2 regions of the Hymenobacter taeanensis genome follow, and region 2 is predicted to be linked to the other one. Evidence: riboswitches for the same ligand, from Rfam matches in the RefSeq annotation. Region 2 holds a riboswitch; the other holds the start of a gene.
What was found. Region 2 has a riboswitch for cobalamin ahead of HMJ29_RS04200 (TonB-dependent receptor plug domain-containing protein). Riboswitches for the same ligand answer to the same signal wherever they lie in the genome.

Region 1: it holds a riboswitch for cobalamin, as region 2 does, so the genes downstream of both, HMJ29_RS17810 (acyl-CoA thioesterase) here and HMJ29_RS04200 (TonB-dependent receptor plug domain-containing protein) in region 2, are expected to answer to the same signal.

What each region holds. Positions count from the first base shown of each region.
Region 1 is NZ_CP053538.1:4,243,301-4,252,978, forward strand. Features, by position in the region: partial or broken gene sdaAB (L-serine ammonia-lyase, iron-sulfur-dependent subunit beta) at 1-340, opposite strand, end outside; gene HMJ29_RS17785 (tryptophan 2,3-dioxygenase family protein) at 612-1,598, shown strand; gene HMJ29_RS17790 (peptidoglycan DD-metalloendopeptidase family protein) at 1,640-2,395, shown strand; gene HMJ29_RS17795 (M23 family metallopeptidase) at 2,446-3,186, shown strand; gene HMJ29_RS17800 (DUF2911 domain-containing protein) at 3,286-3,840, opposite strand; gene HMJ29_RS17805 (MFS transporter) at 4,041-5,342, opposite strand; cobalamin riboswitch at 5,583-5,775, shown strand; gene HMJ29_RS17810 (acyl-CoA thioesterase) at 5,964-6,380, shown strand; gene HMJ29_RS17815 (hypothetical protein) at 6,522-6,827, shown strand; gene HMJ29_RS17820 (NAD(P)/FAD-dependent oxidoreductase) at 7,014-8,588, shown strand; gene HMJ29_RS17825 (CoA-binding protein) at 8,699-9,064, shown strand; gene HMJ29_RS17830 (hypothetical protein) at 9,241-9,669, shown strand.
Region 2 is NZ_CP053538.1:966,629-976,306, reverse strand. Features, by position in the region: gene HMJ29_RS04230 (B12-binding domain-containing radical SAM protein) at 1-498, opposite strand, end outside; gene HMJ29_RS04225 (hypothetical protein) at 738-2,231, opposite strand; gene HMJ29_RS04220 (AraC family transcriptional regulator) at 2,348-2,920, opposite strand; gene HMJ29_RS04215 (hypothetical protein) at 2,917-3,270, opposite strand; gene HMJ29_RS04210 (hypothetical protein) at 3,547-3,822, shown strand; gene HMJ29_RS04205 (YncE family protein) at 3,944-5,038, opposite strand; gene HMJ29_RS04200 (TonB-dependent receptor plug domain-containing protein) at 5,066-6,955, opposite strand; cobalamin riboswitch at 7,204-7,432, opposite strand; gene HMJ29_RS04195 (DNA-3-methyladenine glycosylase) at 7,549-8,148, shown strand; gene HMJ29_RS04190 (class I SAM-dependent methyltransferase) at 8,366-9,553, opposite strand.

The sequences.
Region 1 (9,678 bases), 1.6 Mb from region 2:
GCAGCTGAAGCTTAATGGTGTTGGGGTGCATGGTAGAAGCGTTGCCGACACTTTGAAACGTGTACTGCAAACCCGCTTCCTTGGCATGGTCAAAGGCCTCCCGAATGCGCACATCATCGGTGGGCATGCCCAACAGGCCGGCCACAATAGCGCGGTCGGAGCCGTGCCCTTCGTAGGTGCGGGCAAAGGAGTTGTAGAACGTGATGGTCGCGTGGGTGGGCACAGAGCCCAAAATGCGGATTGCGGCGCGCGCAATGCGTACCACCCCCGCCGTGTGCGAAGAACTCGGCCCGATCATTACCGGCCCGATCATATCGAAAATGCTGCTTTTTTCGGCCATAAACGTGGTAAAGGTAGAAGTTTACCCGATTCAGCGCAGCAGCAATTCCCAGAGGCCGTTAAATCGATGGTTACGAAACACAAAACCGCTTTTTTTCAAGCCCCTGCTCCAAGAGCTTGGTTCCTACCAGAGTGGCTCAGCGCCGACCCAGAGGTGCTTGCTGAATGCTGCTCAGCAACACTCAACGGGCAAGCAGTTCATGATTCAGCGGCTTTTTCGTTCTTTGTGCTCCACCCCGCATTTCCTTTCCCTCCTTTCCGCAATTACTCTTATGACCACCCCCGAGGAAGAATTTTCGCCGGAGGTCTGGCAACAGCTGCGCCGCCTCCAAACCAAATATGCCGCCGATGGCCAAGACCTGGCCGCTTACCTGGAAGGCCTCTATTACGCCGACTACGTTAATTACTGGGACTATATTAAGCTGGATACGCTGCTCTCCCTGCAGCAGCCCCTGACCAAGATTCCGGATGAGCGTATATTTATCATGTACCACCAAATCACGGAGTTGTACTTCAAGCTCTGCCTGTGTGAGTACGAGCAGCTCGGCGACCTGGGCGAGCCTACGCTACAGGAAGTAGTGCTACGCGTGGGCCGCGTAAACCGCTACTTTGAGAACCTGATTGACTCGTTTGATGTGATGGTGGATGGCATGGACAAGCAGCAGTTTCTGCAGTTCCGGATGAGCCTGATGCCGGCCTCGGGGTTTCAGAGTGTGCAGTACCGCATGATTGAGCTAGCCAGCACGGCGTTATCCAACTTAGTGCCCGAAGAGCGCCGCCGCCTGCTCGGCGAGGCCGCCGCCCACGACGAGTTGCTGGGCTGCATTTACTGGAAATCGGGTGCTACCGTAGAAGATACCGGCGCTAAAGCCCTCACGCTGGTGCAGTTTGAGGAGAAATACACGGCGCAGCTCATGGAGCACGCCCGCCACTTTCAGGACCGCAACCTGTGGGCCGTGGTACAGCGCCTTCCCGAGGAAGACCGCCAGCACCCGCGCCTGCTCCGGCAACTCCGGCAGCTGGATGTAAACGTGAACGTTAACTGGCCCCTGATGCACTACAAGTCAGCGGTGCGCTACCTGGAACGCCACCCCGATGCCATTGCGGCTACCGGCGGCACCAACTGGCGCAAATACTTACCGCCCAAGTTCCAGCGCCGCATCTTCTACCCCCAAATCTGGAGCCCGCAGGAGCTAGAGGACTGGGGCAAAGGCTGGGTAGAAAGCGTGCTAGGTGAGGAAGTGGCCTACGACGGTTAGAAAGTAAAGTATGTTTATTTACTCTTAGCCCTACCTAGTTCGTGCTTAAACCTGTATTAATCACTGTAGTCACCAGCATATTATGGTGTTTGTGTGGATCGGCTTACGGTCAAACACGTTTACATCGTGTTTACAAAGTTGAACAAACAGATGGTAGAGTGGCCATTTTCGGGATAAACCAGGAAGTTGTGCCTTATTCCGTACTGCTTGAGGCTACGCTAACGCACATGCAGAGCAGCACTCCACTGCCCGCTAGAGTTGTATTGGCGCCTGCAGAGCAACCGCAGCTACTGGCCATTTTCACTCCTACAGGTGCAGGATCCCACTATAACTATACCTACCATTTCGACTTAGGGGCCTATACTGGCCTAGCTCCGGATACCAGCGCCGTGTATGCACTTCCATGCAACACTGCCATCGACTCTCTAACGATAGGACGAGCCGATAACCAGTACCTTTATACCTTCCGGTTACATGAAAATGCTCCTGTACTCGCCGCCCGCGAAGGGGTTGTAGCCGCTATACATTATGGTCAACGGAATAGTACGGCCATAAATAGTAACTTGATTTACGTTTACCACAACGATGGCACTCATGCTTGTTATGAAAATATTAAAACAGGGAGTGCAACCGTTCAGGTTGGCCAATGGGTAAAGCAAGGTGAACTCATTGCTTACTTTGGGCACAGGAAGCAAAACCCTTATTTATGGTTTTCTGTGGAGCATTCAGGAGCCACCGAATCAGAAGCCATACCGGTTACTTTCCGTACAGGCAGCCGTTTAGTTCGGCCTCGATAAGCCATTATTTTATCGGCTATACTATCCGTTTATACTACAGAAACTCAACTATGCCCAAATTTCTAGCATTCGCTCTAGGCATCAGTCTACTCGTGTTTATACGCATCCCGGCACTATGCCAAGCCGCTCTCTACAAGATATATCAGGTAAAAAACGAGAATGGTACTGTGTCGATTATGGGAGAGAACCACGGGGTGGTACCAGTATCTGTTCTCTTAGAAGCGAAGCTAGTACTGATGCACAGCACCGTTGCGTTACCTGCTAGAATTGCCTTGCCGCCAGCCGAATCCCCCCAGTTGCTAACGGTCTTTGTTCCAGAAGCCTTAGACCCTTATTACCGCTATACTTACAATATTGATCCGGGCGTCTATACCGGCCACGCTCCCGACAGTAGCCTTGTATACGCACTGCCCTTTCGGGTCCAGACAGATACCATCAAGATCAGACGGCAATTGCGGAATCAATACCCATTTGCTCTTCCGGTGGGTACTCCCATTGTGGCAGCACGGGAAGGTATTGTTGCCTTTGTTCGCCACGACAAGAAAAACGCACTTGTACGCAAAAACGGAAACGTGATTTTAGTTTACCATGCTGATGGCACTCAAGGCAGGTACGAGAATATTACGCAGAACAGCGCCGTTGTACAAGTCGGTCAACAGGTAAAACAGGGTGAGCTTCTGGGATACTTTGGTGGAAACAAATATGAACCTCATTTTTGGTTCGTGGTGGTATATCTGACCAAGCTGGGACTTGAGGCAGCACCAGTAACTTTCAATGATAAAAAAGAGTGAATTAACTCTGATGTAGTTAACCCGATATAACCAGAACGGCCCCCGCTCCTACTCAGCTGAGTAAGAACGGGGGCCGTTTTGTTGAGTGGCCTAGGGCTGTTACTTGCTCACGGTGAAGCTGGCCTGCGTGTTTTCCCAAGCCATAGTTACGTTGCCTTTCTTATCGGAAGAAATGGTGAACTGCTCTACCAGCGAAGGGGTTTTGCTGGGTTTTACGGTTACACGCAGGGCATCCTGCTCTTGTTTGTACTCATAAGCACCCCACTGATTGGCCGTCTTGTTGAAGATAATGGTCCACTCCTGCTCGCCGGGGATGGTAAACAGCGCATACTTGCCAGCTGGCAGGGCCTGGCCGTTGATTTTTACGGGCTGTTTTACTTCAAACGTAGTAGCCTCGTTGGCACCAGTGCGCCATACTTTGCCATACTGCTCCAGCCCACCGAATATTTTGCGGCCTTTCACCGAAGGGCGGCTGTAGTCAATGGTGTAGGCCACTCCGCCGGGCGCAGTGCCCGTTACGGTTGCGGGCGGGCTGGGGCGCTTCGATTTATCCTCGGGAGCCTTTGTGGTCATGGTGCCTTGCGCGAAGGAAGTAGCCGCCAGCAGAAAGGTGCACAGGAACAGAAAGAGGAATTTTGGGGTGAGGGTACGCATACTGATGAAGGGGGGTTTAGGAGAGAACACTGGAACAGAAAGCTCAACTTACGCACTTTGTTTTCACAGCAGCACGCCTGAGGTTAAAAACAGGTACTTGACAAGCCAATGGACAACGCCAGGGTTCAATAGGTTGCCTATACTTTTCTCACTTGATTAGCCTACACCACTTCGGTCCCACTTAGCCCACTGGTACTAGGTTAGTCTTCTCGCATCCGGGAGGTGTCGCGGGTATCGCTCATGCGCAGGTATACCAGCAGCGAGATGGCCGCACAGGCCGTTACATACCAGTAAAACCAGGTTTCCACGCCCCGGTCTTTGGCCAGCAGCGCCACATACTCCGCCGACCCGCCAAAAATTGCCACGGTAAGCGCATACGGTAGCCCCACCCCCAACGCCCTGATTTCCGTGGGGAACAGCTCGGCTTTCACTACCGCATTAATGGAGGTATACCCACTCACAATGAACAAGGCCAGCACCAGCAGCCCAAACGCGGCACCGGGCCCGGCCGAGTGGCCTAGCGCCGTGAGCAGCGGATACGTGCCGAGCGTAGCTCCAAACCCAAAGAACAGGAGGACCGGCCGCCGCCCTACGCGGTCGGAGATGGCGCCCAGCACGGGCTGCAGCAGCATGGCTACCCCCAGCGCCGCAAACGATACCATAGTAGCCTCGGCCTTGCTAAACCCGGCCGTATTCACCAAAAACTTCTGCGCGTACGTGGTAAATGTGTAAAAAACCACCGTGCCGCCCAGTGTCAGGCCCACGACCGTAAGTATCTCCCGCGGGTAGCTTAGCAGCAGTGTGAGCTTGCTGGGTTGAGCGGTACTGGTGCTGGTCTGCTTGGTGAAGGCATCGGTTTCTTCCATGGTGCGGCGCAGGTACAGGGCTACCAGTGCTGCTCCCGCCCCAATGGCAAACGGCACGCGCCAACCCCAGGCATACAGCTCCTCGGTGCTCAGCACGGCCTGTAGGCCTAGCTGTACCAGCAGCGCCAGCAACTGCCCGGCAATCAGGGTCACGTACTGAAAGCTTGAGAAGAACCCCCGGTTACGCTGATCAGCCATTTCGCTCAGGTACGTAGCCGAGGTGCCGTATTCCCCGCCTACGCTCAGGCCCTGCAGCAGGCGCGCTATTACGAGGAGCACGGGTGCTGCCACGCCAATTTGCCCATACGAAGGCGTAAGAGCAATCAGCAATGAGCCTCCACACATCAGCAGCACCGAGAGCAGCAATGCTGCTTTCCGCCCGTGCCGGTCGGCGTAAATACCCATCAGCCAGCCGCCCAGGGGCCGCATCAGAAAGCCGACCGCAAAAATGGCTGCCGAGTTGAGCAGCTGGGCCGTAAGGTCGCCCTTAGGAAAGAAGGCCGGGGCAAAGTACAAGGCAAAGGCTGAGTACACGTACCAGTCGTACCACTCTACCAGGTTGCCCACCGAGCCGCTGAAGATGGAGCGAATACGGGAGGCCATGGTGCGCGGCGCGGGAGTAGTAGAGGGTGCCATAGGCCAGTATTGAAGGGGGAAGGGAACAGCCGCAAAATAGCATGAACTAACGCCACAGCTGTCATTACGAGCCGAAGGTGAGGAATCTGAGGTATCTTCTAGATGCGAGTGACTAGCTCGCGTTCTGTTTTAAGTTGTGCATACATCCGTCCTACGGCCAAGTAGTAGATTCCTCACCGCGTTCGGAGTGACACTGATGCATTCTGCTACCTTTGGCCCATAGTTCTTTGTCTGCTTATTCCAGTCAGACGAGCGGCAGGTGTTTGGCTTCGGCCAGAATGAAAAGGGAACCGGGTGCAACTCCCGGACAGACGCGCTACTGTAAGTAACCATCAGCCAGTGCTTTCCAACTACGGCCCATTGCCCATATAAAGGCGAGAAGGGCGGAAAGCATGTTACAAGTCAGGAGACCTGCCCGCCGCTCTTAATGATGAGGCTCCTGCGCGAACCAGGTCCTTGTCGGGTGCTGCTGCGGGCTGTGACCCTCTCCTTCCGGCTAGTATAGCCGGGCGAAGGGCAGTATGTGCGTAGGCCAGGTAGCCGGCAATGAGAAGGTTGCAAAAAGGGCCGCAGAAGCGGCCGGCAGAGCGAGTTTTCTCTTTACCACCTCCTCCTCTACCTATGTCTTCACTAGACGAAAAAATCAGCCGAGCCGAAACCCGCATCTTTAAAGCGGTATTCCCGAACACCACCAACCACTACGACACCCTCTTTGGCGGCACCACGCTGCACATGATGGATGAGGTAGCCTTTATCACGGCCACCCGCTTCAGCCGCCTCAAAATGGTCACAGTCTCCTCAGATAAGGTTGACTTCACCCACCCCATACCTGGCGGCACGCTGGTAGAGCTCATTGGGCGCGTGGCCCGCGTAGGAAACACCAGCCTGCAAGTGCGCGTAGAGCTGTTTGTGGAGCAGATGTACTCCGAAGAGCGTGTCAAGGCCGTTTCGGGCTTGTTCACCTTCGTAGCCATTGATGAGCAGAAACGCCCGGTTTCTATTCTAGGCCACCCTGAACCTACTCAACAGTTTAAATAGCTTACAACCAGAGTGGTTATCCTCTAGTACCCTTATCCATTCCTTTTTTCTTGGAATAAAAAGCGCTGGCTGAACCTTTCAGGCACAAGCGTAGGTTTATCGAACTATTCATATCACCTGATTTTCTCCTCTCAGTAGAAAATGGAGCAGACCTTGCCTAATCAAAAAGCCCGTTTGGAACAGTCGTTCAAGGAAGCCGATAAAGCTCGTGAGGAGCTTACCGATTCCATCTCAAATTCTGTGGCTGCCAACTGCGACCTGTTACACCACGGCCTGGTAAGCGCCAAGGGCCTGGAAGTTACGACGGAGATGTACCGCCACCTGCTGGGCCACTTACTACGTCATCCTTCCGGGGAGGTCCGTTCTCAGGTGCTGGAGTGCTTTAACCATTCCATGGAGAAGTTCTGGCCCCGCAAATCGGCCATTACCGGCAGCGGAACCGACTAGCAAAACCTACTGTTTGAGAGCCGGCCCTGCTTAGCAGCATACGCACTGCCTCTGCGGTTGCGGCAGTTGCCAAGCAGGGCCGGCTTTTGCTTGCTCAAACATACGAGTGGCCTAGGCGGCATTTTCGTAGTTTTGTCCCTGCTTTTTACCCTTTGGTTCAAAGGCTAACTCCCTTTCACCTGTTTTATGCCCATACCCCAGGAAATCGAGGTGCTGCTTCCCCCCGAAGTGGCCTACGATGAAATGGCGCGCTACCGCGCCCTCCTCAACGCGGCCGGCCTCGTGCCCGGTCAGGCCGATTTTGTGCACTTGCGCAAGCGCTCCATTGATGCGCGTGGCCGTCAGCCCCAGGTGCGCCTGCGCGCCGATATTTACCAGACCCCACCACCCGCTAACCTGTTTGGTCCCTGGTTTCACTATTCCAACGTAAGTCAGGCCCGGCGCTCAGTACTCATTGTGGGTGCGGGCCCCGCCGGGTTGTTTGCGGCTTTGCGGGCTATTGAGCTAGGCATTAAACCCATTGTGCTGGAGCGCGGCAAAGATGTGCGCACCCGCCGCCGCGACCTGGCCGCGCTTAATAAGGAGCACATCGTAGATAGTGACTCTAACTACTGTTTTGGCGAAGGCGGGGCCGGTACCTATTCTGATGGTAAGCTCTACACCCGCGCCACCAAACGCGGCGACGTAGGCCGCATCCTGCGTCTGCTGGTGCAGCACGGCGCCACCCCCGATATTCTCGTTGATGCCCACCCTCACATTGGCACCAACAAGCTGCCCTACGTGGTGCAGGCCCTTCGCGACACCATTCGGGAGGCCGGAGGCGAAGTGCGGTTTGAAACCCGCGTGACGGATTTGGTACTGGAGCAAAATAACCTGCGCGGCGTAGTAACGGCAACTGGCGAGGCGTTGGAGGCCGATGCCGTAATTCTGGCCACCGGCCACTCGGCCCGTGATATATATGAGTTGCTGCACCGCCGTGGGGTGCTCATTGAGGCCAAGCCCTTTGCCCTGGGCGTGCGCGTAGAGCACCCGCAGGAGCTGATTGACCAAGCCCAGTACCGCCGCAAAGATCGGGGGGGCCTACCGGCAGCCTCGTATGCGCTGGTGCACCAAACCCAGTGGCAGAATAAGCAGCGGGGCGTATTTTCCTTCTGCATGTGCCCGGGGGGATTTATTGTGCCGGCGGCCACTGCCCCCGGCGAGGTAGTGGTGAACGGCATGAGCCCCAGCCGCCGCGACTCGCGCTTTGCCAACTCCGGCATTGTTACGGCCATTGAGCTCGAGGATATGGACCTGCGCCAGTACGGTGCGTTGGCCGGATTGCGCCTGCAGCAGGATATTGAACAGCGCGCCTGCCAGCTGGCCGGTAACACCCAGTTGGCGCCCGCCCAGCGCCTCGGCGACTTCCTGAAGGGCAAAGTGTCGGCGGAGCTGCTGGAAACCAGCTACCAGCCGGGACTGGTTTCACTTCAGATGGAAGAAGTGCTGGGCACTGGCCTAGCGGAACGACTGCGCCAGGGTTTCCGGAATTTTGGGCAGAAGATACCCGGCTACGCTACTAATGCCGCCCAAATTGTGGGCGTGGAAAGCCGTACCTCCTCCCCGGTGCGCATCCCCCGGGACCGGGACACCCTGCAGCACCCCGAGGTGCGTGGGCTGTTTCCGTGCGGTGAGGGCGCGGGCTATGCCGGGGGCATTGTGTCGGCGGCTATGGATGGCGAGCGGTGCGCCGAAGCGGTACTGGCCGCTATCAGCGCCTGATACTTTCTCGCTTGTGCCGGTTTGAAACAGCCTTAAAGGTGCCTTGCTGGCCATTAGCGGGTTGCTTTCGTATACGGTACGGAAGTACGTTCCCTAGTTTTGCTCCTATCATGACACACAAGAAGACTCTCGTTCTCGGCGCCAGCGATAATCCTAACCGGTATGCTTACCGCGCCGTGCATCAGCTGAAAAACCATGGCCACGAGGTGGTACCCGTGGGCATCCGTAAGGGCCAGGTGGCCGGTATGGATATCCACACTGATCGGCCCCAGTCAGAGGGCGTGGATACGGTTACGCTGTACGTAGGCCCCCAAAACCAACCCGGCTGGTACGACTATATTCTGGACCTGAACCCTAAGCGCATCATTTTTAACCCCGGCACCGAAAACCCCGAGCTGGAAGAACTGGCGCAGCAGCGCGGCATCCGTACGGAGGAGGCTTGCACCTTGGTCATGCTGTCAATAGGCCAGTATTAGGGCCTCAGCATTCTATAGATTTACCAGAGGAGCTAAACGACTGGTCGTTTAGCTCCTCTGGTAAATCTATAGAATGTTTTTTTTACTATACTTACAAGAGTATTGACTAGCAGTCAGGGCTCGGATAGCGCACTACCCAGACCAGTTAATCTTTATCAAATCCAATGACTATACCCATGAAGTACCTACTATTTTTACCAGCGGCGCTGTTGGCGCTGACCAGCTGCAACAAGCAAACTGGAGATGTGGCGCCTACGCACAAAGTAACCGTAAGTATTGAAGCAAAAAATAGCTCAAGCGACTATGAAGGCCGCATGTTGGTGCAGAAGGAAACGGGCCTGAACCTTACTACGGTGTATTCAAAAAGTCTGCGCACTGGCTCCAGTTCTTTCAATCATAACGAGCGGCCGGTACCAGCCGGCACCACCTTCAAGGCAGAGGTACAGTTCTACCCCCTCATGCCCCAGCCGGGCGCTTCCCTATCTGGTTCTATTCAGGCCACCATCAAGGTAGATGGAGAAGTGAAGAACACGGTAACCATTTCTGGACTCACGCCTGTGAATTCAGCAGGCCTGCGCACGGCTACCATTAGTACTTCCCTCTAGGGCAAGTCT
Region 2 (9,678 bases):
GTAGCGCGAAAAGCCGAACTGCGGCCCCACGGTTTCCTTAATCAGGTCGCCGAGGTCTTCGAGGTAGAGCGTGGCCAGGTGGCGGGCCTGGTCGGTGAGGCCCATGGTGCCGAAAGCACTTTCCAGGTCGGCTACGTTGTCAAACCGGCTGGCTTCGGGCAGGAAACGGCTGTGGCAGATGCGCGGGGCCAGCGTGTTGTCCTTGTTCTGTAGAAACCGAATAACCGGCTCAATGGTGCTGAGGTAGCTGCGGCGCAGGCGCAGCATGCGCTTAGCATTGTCGCTCAGGTCAAAACTGCCCTCCTCAATAGCGTTGAAAACCCGCGCTAGGCCAGTCTGCGAGAACAGCTTCAATACCAGTTCCAGGCCCAGGTCAGCTTGCGTTACGCTGTAGCCACGCGAGCCGAGAAAGCCCTTCAGGTAGGCCGTAGCCGGGTAAGGCGTGTTGAGCTGCGTAAGCGGCGGGGTAATGAGCAGGATGTTGAGCGAAGCAGACACGGCAGCACGAAGTCAAGAAGGGCTACAAAGATACGCCCGAACGACGTGGCGCTAAAGTCCGTTCCGTAGGCCTGTCATTGCGAGGACGCAGGACGACGCAATCTGTTCTGCTTGCAGTCAGAAACCCGCGTAAATAAAAAGCCCTCACATCCACGCAGGAGGTAAGGGCTTTTGAATAGATTGGTGTTGGAAGAAGGCCAAGGAAGGATTGCTTCGTCCTGCGTCCTCGCAATGACACCTTACATCCGCTTCATCAACGACGGGTTTAGGCGCAGATACACTTGCCCCGATACCGGAGTGCGGCCATAGAAATAGCGGATATCTGAATCGGGACGGTAAACGGTAGCCTGGGCGCCCAAGGTGAAATCAGTTTTAGCTACCTGCGCCACGCGGTAGTTAGCACCCACCGTGAGGGCGTGCACGTTATAGTTAGCGGTTACTTCCTCGTCGGCGGGGCCAAACAGTGGAATGCCTAGTTCTTCATTTGATTTCTGCACGAACTCATACCGGCCGTACACGGCGGGCTTGCCCAGCTGCACATTGGTTTCAGCCAGCACCGAGTGCGAGGCGCTGCCGTGGCTGTGGCCATCAGCTTCCACATGCTTGTTCATCCCCCAAACCAGTGCTGAGGTGATAAAGCGGTAGTCGCCCCATTGGTTGCTCTGGATTACGGAAGCCGTAGTACGCTTCACGTCTTCATCCAGATGTAGCTCCTCAGGGCTTTTGATGTAGGCCTTCGACACCTGCAGGGCCAGTGAGGGGGTGGGGTTCCAGTTCAGGCGGCCCGCCCACGAGTCGGCGCGGGGCTTGTCGAAACCGTAGCGGTGCTCATCGGGCTCACGGCCCGTGAAGTTGGAGCCTTCCAGCTTAAACTGCTTGTAGCGCAGGCCTACGGTGGCTACCCCGAAGGCAATGTGGGTGGCATCCTGCCAGTGGTGACCTAGGGCAGCATCGGGGTTGGGCATGGCTGAAATGCGGTGCATAAACGCCACGGGCCCGATGGCCGGCTCGCCGGGGTAGCCCAGGTACAGGGTCAGGTCTACATCTTCGGAGAAAGCGTGGGTGTAGCCTATGCTTAGGGCCGAGAACAAGTCGTGAGGGTGTTGGCGGTCAACGAGCGGCTTGCCCTTGTAGGCCTCTCCGCTCTGGAACAGCAGCGGATAGCCGTTACCGCCTTCCGTAAGCGGGTCGAGGGAAATCATGGCCGTGAGGTTGAGCAGGCCTTTCTCCCCGATGCGGCGCTGGGCCATAGTCATAAACCAGTTGGGCGCGTCGAAGGTGCTGCCGCCCCGCTGCCCGCTGTTGCGGCCAATGTTCTGATTGGTGTAGCGCAAGTTCAGGGCGCCGTGGTTCATGATCATCCACTGGCCTTTGTGATGCATCCACATGAACATGGGCGTATTATCGGGGTTCCAGGCCGTGCCCGAGCCGTTGCGGCTCATGGGCAGGTTGCGGGAATACGCGTGGCTCATGTTCAAGCCCCCGTGGTCCATGCCGGCCATGTTGCTCATGTCGTGGCCCGAGTGGTTCATGCCTGGCATAGACTTCGCTTTACGGGCTGTGTCGGGTGTGGCCGGTATGCCGGGCATGGTGTGGCCCATGTGCTGGCTGTGGTCCACGGCCTTCTTGGCGCGAGCCGTATCAGCTGGGGAGGCCATCTTGTGCATATTATGCTGGGCGTAGGCAGTGACCGAGAGCAGCAAAGCAGGGAGGAGCAGGCGGGAAGAGGGCATAAAAAACAAGTCGGGGTACTACAGCAAAATCACTCTGCAATAGTACCCCGACACGGGTATCAAAGTTTTACATGATTAGTGCTGGGCACGTGCAAGGTTGTGCCCGGCGCAGTGGCCTACACCAGTTGATCCAGCGAAAGGCGCTTGGGCATCAGGTCGCGGCGGAACTCGCTCACGGAGCGGCCCGTCACTTGACGGAACTGGTTGCTCAGGTGCTGGCCGCTGCTGTAACGCATGTGCTCAGCTATTTCACTTAGGGTCATTTCATTGTAGCTCAGCATCTCCTTCACGCGCTCAATTTTCAGACGGATGAGGTATTTCTCGATGGTGAGGTTGGCCGTGCGCGAGAACACTTTGCTCAGGTGCGAGTACGTAGCCGCAAAGCGCTCCGTCAGGAAAGCAGAGGTAGTTAGCGGCATGCGGGCGGTACGCAGGTGCTCTAGGTATTCTACCAGGGCCGCCTTGATCTGTTCCGTTAGTTGGTCAGCCCGACCCAGGAGCACATCAAAGCCCGCTTCCCGCAGGATGGGAGCCACCGAAGCGGGGTCCACGGGCGTACTTTGATCGAGCTGCGCCTGGCCAAGCTTGACATCGGTGGCATGGTAGCCGGCTTGTTCGAGGAGGGTGCGCACGGCATCAATGCAGCGTGGGCAAACCATATTTTTGATGTGGAGGAGCGTCGTTTTCACGGGTGTTTAGTTGAGTCCAACCGCGTAGCGGTCCGCGTAGGTTTACGAGTGGAGGAAGGGGCAGCACTTGAGCGAGGGCGCCGAGTAGGGGCCGGCGGAGCCTCGGTCCAGGCTTTCCCGAACCAGCTGGCGGCTGCCCACGTCACGAAGGGCACTATGCCCAGAAACGTAACAGCCAACAGCCAGAAAAATACGAAAAATGCGCCAAACAGGCGGCCGAAGAAATGGTCTTGTACGCCAAACAGATAGGCCACTAATACCAGCGCCAGCCCTAAGCTGATAGCTGCTAACGTGGCGGCCCGCCGCAGAAGCGGTTTGTAGGTAACAGACCAGGTAGGGGTACGGTTCATAAGCAGCCCAAAGGGGGGCGGCAAATATATTGGTTGTGGGGCGTTTTACGGAATGGCAGGAGTGGGTCGCCGCGCAGGGGCAAACAGTGCGGGTAACGTGTAGTCATGGTTGTGATTGTGGACAATAAAAATAGAACGGGTTCCCTGACATAACCCCTGCTAACTCTTTCGCCACGGTGCTGTTTCGTCAAGGAACTGGTTGTACGGAAAAACCACGAAGGAGGTCAGCCGTACAGCAGAATAGTTTCCCTTTTTTGTGCCTCCTTTCCCTGCACCATGAAAACCCTCTTCCCCCTTCGTTCAGTAGCCGCTGGTTTACTGCTTTCCGCGGCCCTTTTTACCACCGCCTGCGACACCGGTACCGATAACGGCGACACCAACGTAGAGCGCGGCGACTATAAGCAGAAAGACCCCGATCCTGGGCATAGCCTGGCTTCTGACTCAGCTACCTCTGGGTTGAATGCCGCCGACAAAAACCGGCCAACCGGGCGTGAGCAGTATGAGGCGGCCGGCGACGCGCAAGACCATAACCGCGACGGACTGGCTGACTAAGCCTCGCACGTTGGCTTTACCACCGGTGATAAACGCGAAATGACCGGCCCCCAAAGGGAGCCGGCCATTTCGCGTTTCAGGTATGTAAGACTTGTACCGCTCAGCTGGGGTGCTGAGCAGCTTAGTAGAACACGAAGCCGTTGGGCAGCAGGCCTACGTTGAAAGAGTCGATGGCGGTGCCAGTGCTCTGGTACCGGATAAATTTGCCGGTAGAGGTATAGGGGGCTATTGAGCCATAAATGGTGTTGTCGGCGGGGTCAACCTCCAGGCCATAGAAGCTCCGACGGATGAGTGGCGTAGTGGGCAGCGTTAGGTCTGAGGTGTTCATGCGGTACACTGCTCCGCTGTAGCGGTAATACAGCTGATTCTTGGCGCCATTAGTGCGCAAGCTGCTGGCTCCCCCCTTGGCAAAGGGCAGCGTGACAGAAGCCGCAGGAGTAGTTGTGTTTAGCCTCACTAAGTTGGCAGGCGTAGAGGAGAGCACGGGGTATGATGGAGCCCCACCGTAGCGGGTAATACCTCCGCACAGCACCCAAATGGCGCCGGCCTGGTCTAGCACCATGCTGCTGGGGCCATCTTGCACCGTAAGCGTTGTTTCTACGGCATCGGTAGTGGGGTTGATAACCGAGATGGTGTTCTCATCAGAGTTAGCAACATACACTTTGCCATTGGCCAGCAGTAACTGCTCCGGCTGACGGCCCACGGGAATGGTTTTGGTGATTTTATTGGTGCGGGTGTCAAGCACCGCCACGCGGCCCGGCTGGCCTAGGGCCACCCACTCCGTAACGTACACTTTATCGGTAGCTGCTGCTATGGCGTAGCGTGGCTGCTCAAACCCTGTTATGGCATCGCCCTGCGCCTGCAGCGTTTTAAGGTCGAGTACCTGTACTTTCTTGCTGTTGTTGAGTACCACGTAGCCTCTCTCACCTACCACCAGCATGGATTGTACCACGTCGCCGAGGTCGCGCTGGTTTACCGTGCGGAAGGCGCTGTTGTCGCGTACTTCCCGCGCTGTTTTGCTGAACAGGCTGATTTCGCCGTTGGGCGTGCCATACTGGCCTTCGTTCAGCACAAATACATTGCTGCCATCTTTGCTAAGGCTATAGATGGGTTTGGCCTCCTCGTTCTCTGGGTCGCAGCTGGTGAGAGCCAGTACACCGGCCCCAATAAGGAAAAAGCGGTTGATAAAAGATGTGGTGCGATATGCTTGCAGCATGAGTGAAAGTTGAAAAGGAAAATAGTGTTAGCGCCAGTTCAGGCGTAAGCTCAGGCTACCCCAGCGGGGAGGCATGGCCCGTGCTTCATACACCTGATAATTCTGATTCGTGAGGTTGAAGCCCTGCGCGGCTATCAATAGGCCTAGCGCCGGCGTAAGCTTGATTTTGTAGCCCAGCGTGGCATTCAGCAGTAGGTAGGAAGGCAGGTAGCGCCCATTGCCGGAGTAGAGGTAGCGGTAGCCGGTGTAGCGCAGCGCCGTGGTGAGCTGCCACCCGTGCCAGCCATGCTCCGTGGTTAGCGCCGCGCTGTGCAGGGGCACGTAGGCCAGTTGCTTGCCCGCCGCCAGCTGGTCAGCGGCATCTCCCTTGGTTTTCTCTGACTGGGTGAGGGCATAGCTGGCGCGCGCGCTCAAGCGATACGCTCCCGGTTGCCACTGCGCCTGTGAGCTGGCCTCCAGGCCCTGGGCCCGTACCTGCCGCAGGTTACGCGGGGTAGTGAAGTTGGTGCGCGGGTCAGAGGTCCACTCCACCCAGTTATTTACCAACTGGTGATACCCCGTCAGCTCAGAAACGAGCGTGAGTTGAGTTGTGGGTTTCACCGTGTGCAGTAGGCCACCCTCGTAGCCAAAGCCACTTTCCGGCAGCAGGTTGGGGTCGCCGCCCTGGGGCCAGAACCGCTCGTTGAGGGTGGGTGCCCGGTAGCTGCGGGAGGTGCTGGCCTTAAGCGTAAGCTGCTGGTGGCTGGTTTGCCAGACCTGCCACTCAGCGCCCAGCGTAGGGGTAAGCGGCACCCGCCGGCCGGGCAGCACTGCCTGTCTCACATTGGCTGAGAGGTGCAACGCAGGGCGTGGGTCGTAGCGCAGCAGCACATAGCCCGCATACCGATTTTCGGTTACCGGGCGGCGGTACAGCTCGGGGGTTACGGCAAAATGCTGGGCTTCTAGGCCACCCCGCACGCTGGCCCGGCTGCCGAAGTTGATGGTATGGTCGGCCTGGGCTTGAGTGGTGCGCACCCTGGAGTTGCTCACGGTGGCCTCGTTGCGGTAGTTGAGCACATCCTCAAACCAGGCCACTCGCACCCCCGTCTCCTGCTGGCTCGTAACGTGCCGGTACCCGGCCAGCAAGCGGCGGCTTTGGTCCCACTCTTGGGCGTGGGTGTTGGCTGAGCCAATAGCCGGCTGAATCTGGCGGTCGGCATCTGTCAGCCACGCCGAGGCCTGGATCTCGCCCTGCTGGCCTACGCGCAGTGTTACATCTTGGGCTACGCTCCATTGATGCAGCGCAGCGTTTGCTTGCCGTTGCCGCACTAGGCCTGTTGTGCCTGGGGTAGAGTAGGGGAAATCGTTGTCGGCGGTGCGGTAGGAGGCGGCGGTGCGCACCGAAATGCGCTGGTTGCTGAAGCTGCCCTCGGCACTGCCGGCCCGCAGGCCATAGCTGCCGGCATCCGTCTGCACAGTGCCGCGTAGCCCCGCGCCCCACACCACCGGCGACGATAGCAGCACTGTACCACCCACCGCGCCGGTGCCATAGGTAGCGCCAGCAGGCCCGTGCTGTACCTCGGCACGGGTGTTACCACTCAGCGGCAGCAGCGCAAAATCCGACTGGCCTAGCGTGGGCAGCATCACGTTAAAGCCGTTCCACAGCACCGCGGTATGTTGAGCCGATGTGCCTCGAATAGAGATGGAAGCCAGCTGCCCCGGCCCGTACTCTTTCAGGTATAAGGCCGTGCGGGAGGCCAGGGCTTCCGCCAGGGTGGCGCCCGTAGGTAGCACTGCCCCCGAGTCTAACACCGACGTAACCCGGCTGCCCACTGCAAACCTGCTGGGCCGTACTGCCTGCACCCGCACTGAGGGCAAGGCCTGCACCGAATCAAGCGAAAAGCCCGGCTTATTTTGAGCCGCTGCCGTACTGGCCATCAGCCAACCAGTAGTGAGTAGCGCATAGCTTCGCCCCGTCCGTGCCAAGCGGAGCAAGTGTAGGAGGGGCGCACAAAACTCAAACATCCGAACCAAAATTTCCGGGGTAGGAAAGTTCAGTTCAAAACTTCTGGTACTGTTTTCCGAAACCGGAATACTCTACCGAAGCCGAGGCCGAATACAGGGAATTCAAGCTGCCCGAAGGCCGCTTACTGCAATCATTCTCCGCCCTTCCTCCGAAGGCGCTGAACATGGGAAACGTAAAGGCAGGTCTCCTGGCTTGCTTCGGGTCGGTCGCCTTCCCATTTCTCCGGCAGCTGCAGAGCGCAGCTGCTTTCATCGAAACAGTGGCAGGGGGAATGACCGCCTGGGTAAGTGAAGCGTACAGTTGCGGGGACAGCTCCGGCATTGAACCGGATTCCCTTTTAAGCCTCGCCCTGCAATTAGGGTCTGGCCACCTTTACGGCCGCAAAGATAGACAAAGTGGCCTAAGCTTCGACTCATCCGTATCCGAAGTTTGTTTGATGCCGTGCAGCCAGCGGCTTCCGCAGCTACCAGCATGGGTTGCGGAGTGTTGTTTATGTAATTCCTTTATGAAGATTCCCCTCGACTTTTACCGCCGCTCCAGCCCTGTAGAAATTGCCCGTGAGTTGATTGGGAAGTACCTGTTCACCCACATTAATGGGGTACTGACCGGCGGGCGTATCGTAGAAACGGAAGCCTATGCCCACATTAACGACCAGGCCTGCCACTCGCACCTTGGCCGCTACACCGCCCGCACCAAAGTCATGTATGAGCCCGGCGGAGTGGCCTACACCTACCTCATTTACGGCCGTTACGTCCTCTTCAACATCATCACCAACGAGGCCGGCAAAGCTGATGCCGTGCTGATAAGAGGCTTAGAGCCCACCGAGGGAATCCCAGAAATGCTGCTGCGCCGCAACCTAACCGCAGTGCAACGTAACCTCACCGCTGGCCCTGGCCTACTCACCCAAGCCCTCGGTATCACTACCGCCCATTATGGCACCGACCTTACTGGTGACCTAATCTGGATGGAGGACCTAAACGAGGAAGTGGCCTCCGACGACATTATTGCCTCACCTAGAGTAGGCATTGATTACGCCGGCGACGATGTTTCTCTACCCTGGCGCTTCCGCCTACAAGGCAGTAAATGGGTAAGCCCGGCGAAGTGATAAGGTGAAATGGTGAATTTGTGCCGTGTCATTGCGAGGAGGTACGACGAAGCAATCCTTCCTTCGTTGCTGCACGAACCTTGAAAATAGAAAAGCCCTTACCTCCAGCACGGAAGTAAGGGCTTTTGCGTAGGTCGAGGCTTGAGGAAGGCGAAAGGAGGGATTACTTGGCTCTGCCGGCAGTAACTGGCCTAGACCATTTCGCTCAACCACCGTGTCATAGTTTCTCACACACCAGTACCATCAATTTGCCTTCCAAGTTGGTGGTAGCAAATAGGTACAAGTCGCCGCCCTCGCGGATGCCGGTCCGGTGGCGGAACTCGGCTACGGTGTCGGGGAAGTTACGGGTGGTCACGTGGGCCCGGACATCGGGCCCCAGGTGCGCACGCAGGGCAGCGGCATCGTACCGCTCCGTAGCTTTAATCCGGAAAATGCGGCCTGGGAATTCAGGGCGCAGAATATCGGAGGTGTAGAGGTGGCTGTGCTGATGCAGCTTCAGCATCTCAAAGGCTGTACCTACGCTGCGGAAACCACCCGCCTTTAGCACCGCCACATTGGGCTCATAGAGGTATTGCTGAGGCAGGGCGTAGCGGGCAATGGCGCGACCTTCACGGGCCCGGTTCAGGCGGAACTCCTGCTGCTGGCCATTACGGAGCAGATTTACCGTGAAGCGCTCGGGGTCAACGGCAGGTTCCGGGCCTAATTCGTACAGCACCTCTTTGCATTCATTATCTACGGCCAGTACCCACAGGCGGCGCACGTGGCGTAGCTCCTGGAGGGCCTGCTCAATATCGAGCATGGGCGAGGTCTTGAGCAGTACACTCCGGCTCTTTTGCAGCAGCAGTGGTAGTATGCGTAACACATCGGGCTCACAATCCTGCAACCGGAAAATCTTGCGGGCTGCCGTGTCGCGCCGGGCGGGGTCGAGGTACAGCCAGTCGAAGTGCTCGGGCGTATTGCGCAGGAAGTGCACAGCATCCTCGTTGTGGCACTGCACGTTTTCAATGCCCAGCTGCTGCAAATTGTAGCGCACTACGTCGGCCAGCGCTGCGTTGCGCTCCACATAATGCACCTCTGGTATGGTGGCCGCAAAGTGGGCGGCATCAACCCCAAAGCCTCCCGTAAGATCAGCAAGGCGTTGGCCTTGTACCAGGCTGGCTTTATAAGCTGCCGTGCGGGCCGAGGAAGCCTGCTCCACCGAGAGGGTAGGCGGAAAAATCAGGTCAGGGTTTTCGGCCCAAGTGGGCAGCTTAGCCCGGGCTTTCTGGCGCGCCTGAATCTGGCGCACGAGGTCCGGAACGGGGAGGCCTGGGTATCGGCGGGCCTGCAGCGCCAGTTGGGCGGGGTCGTCGTGCAGATGCTCGGCAACGTATTGCCGGGCCGCTGCCGGCAGCGGGTATTCCATGTAGGGTTCCTACGAAAAAACACTAGCCTTAGTCAGCAACTAAAGCAGAAAGGTTTACCAAACGTAAGGAGGAATCCGGCAACTGACCCCCAGAAGCTGGAAGCTAGTTGCCGGATTCCTCCAAA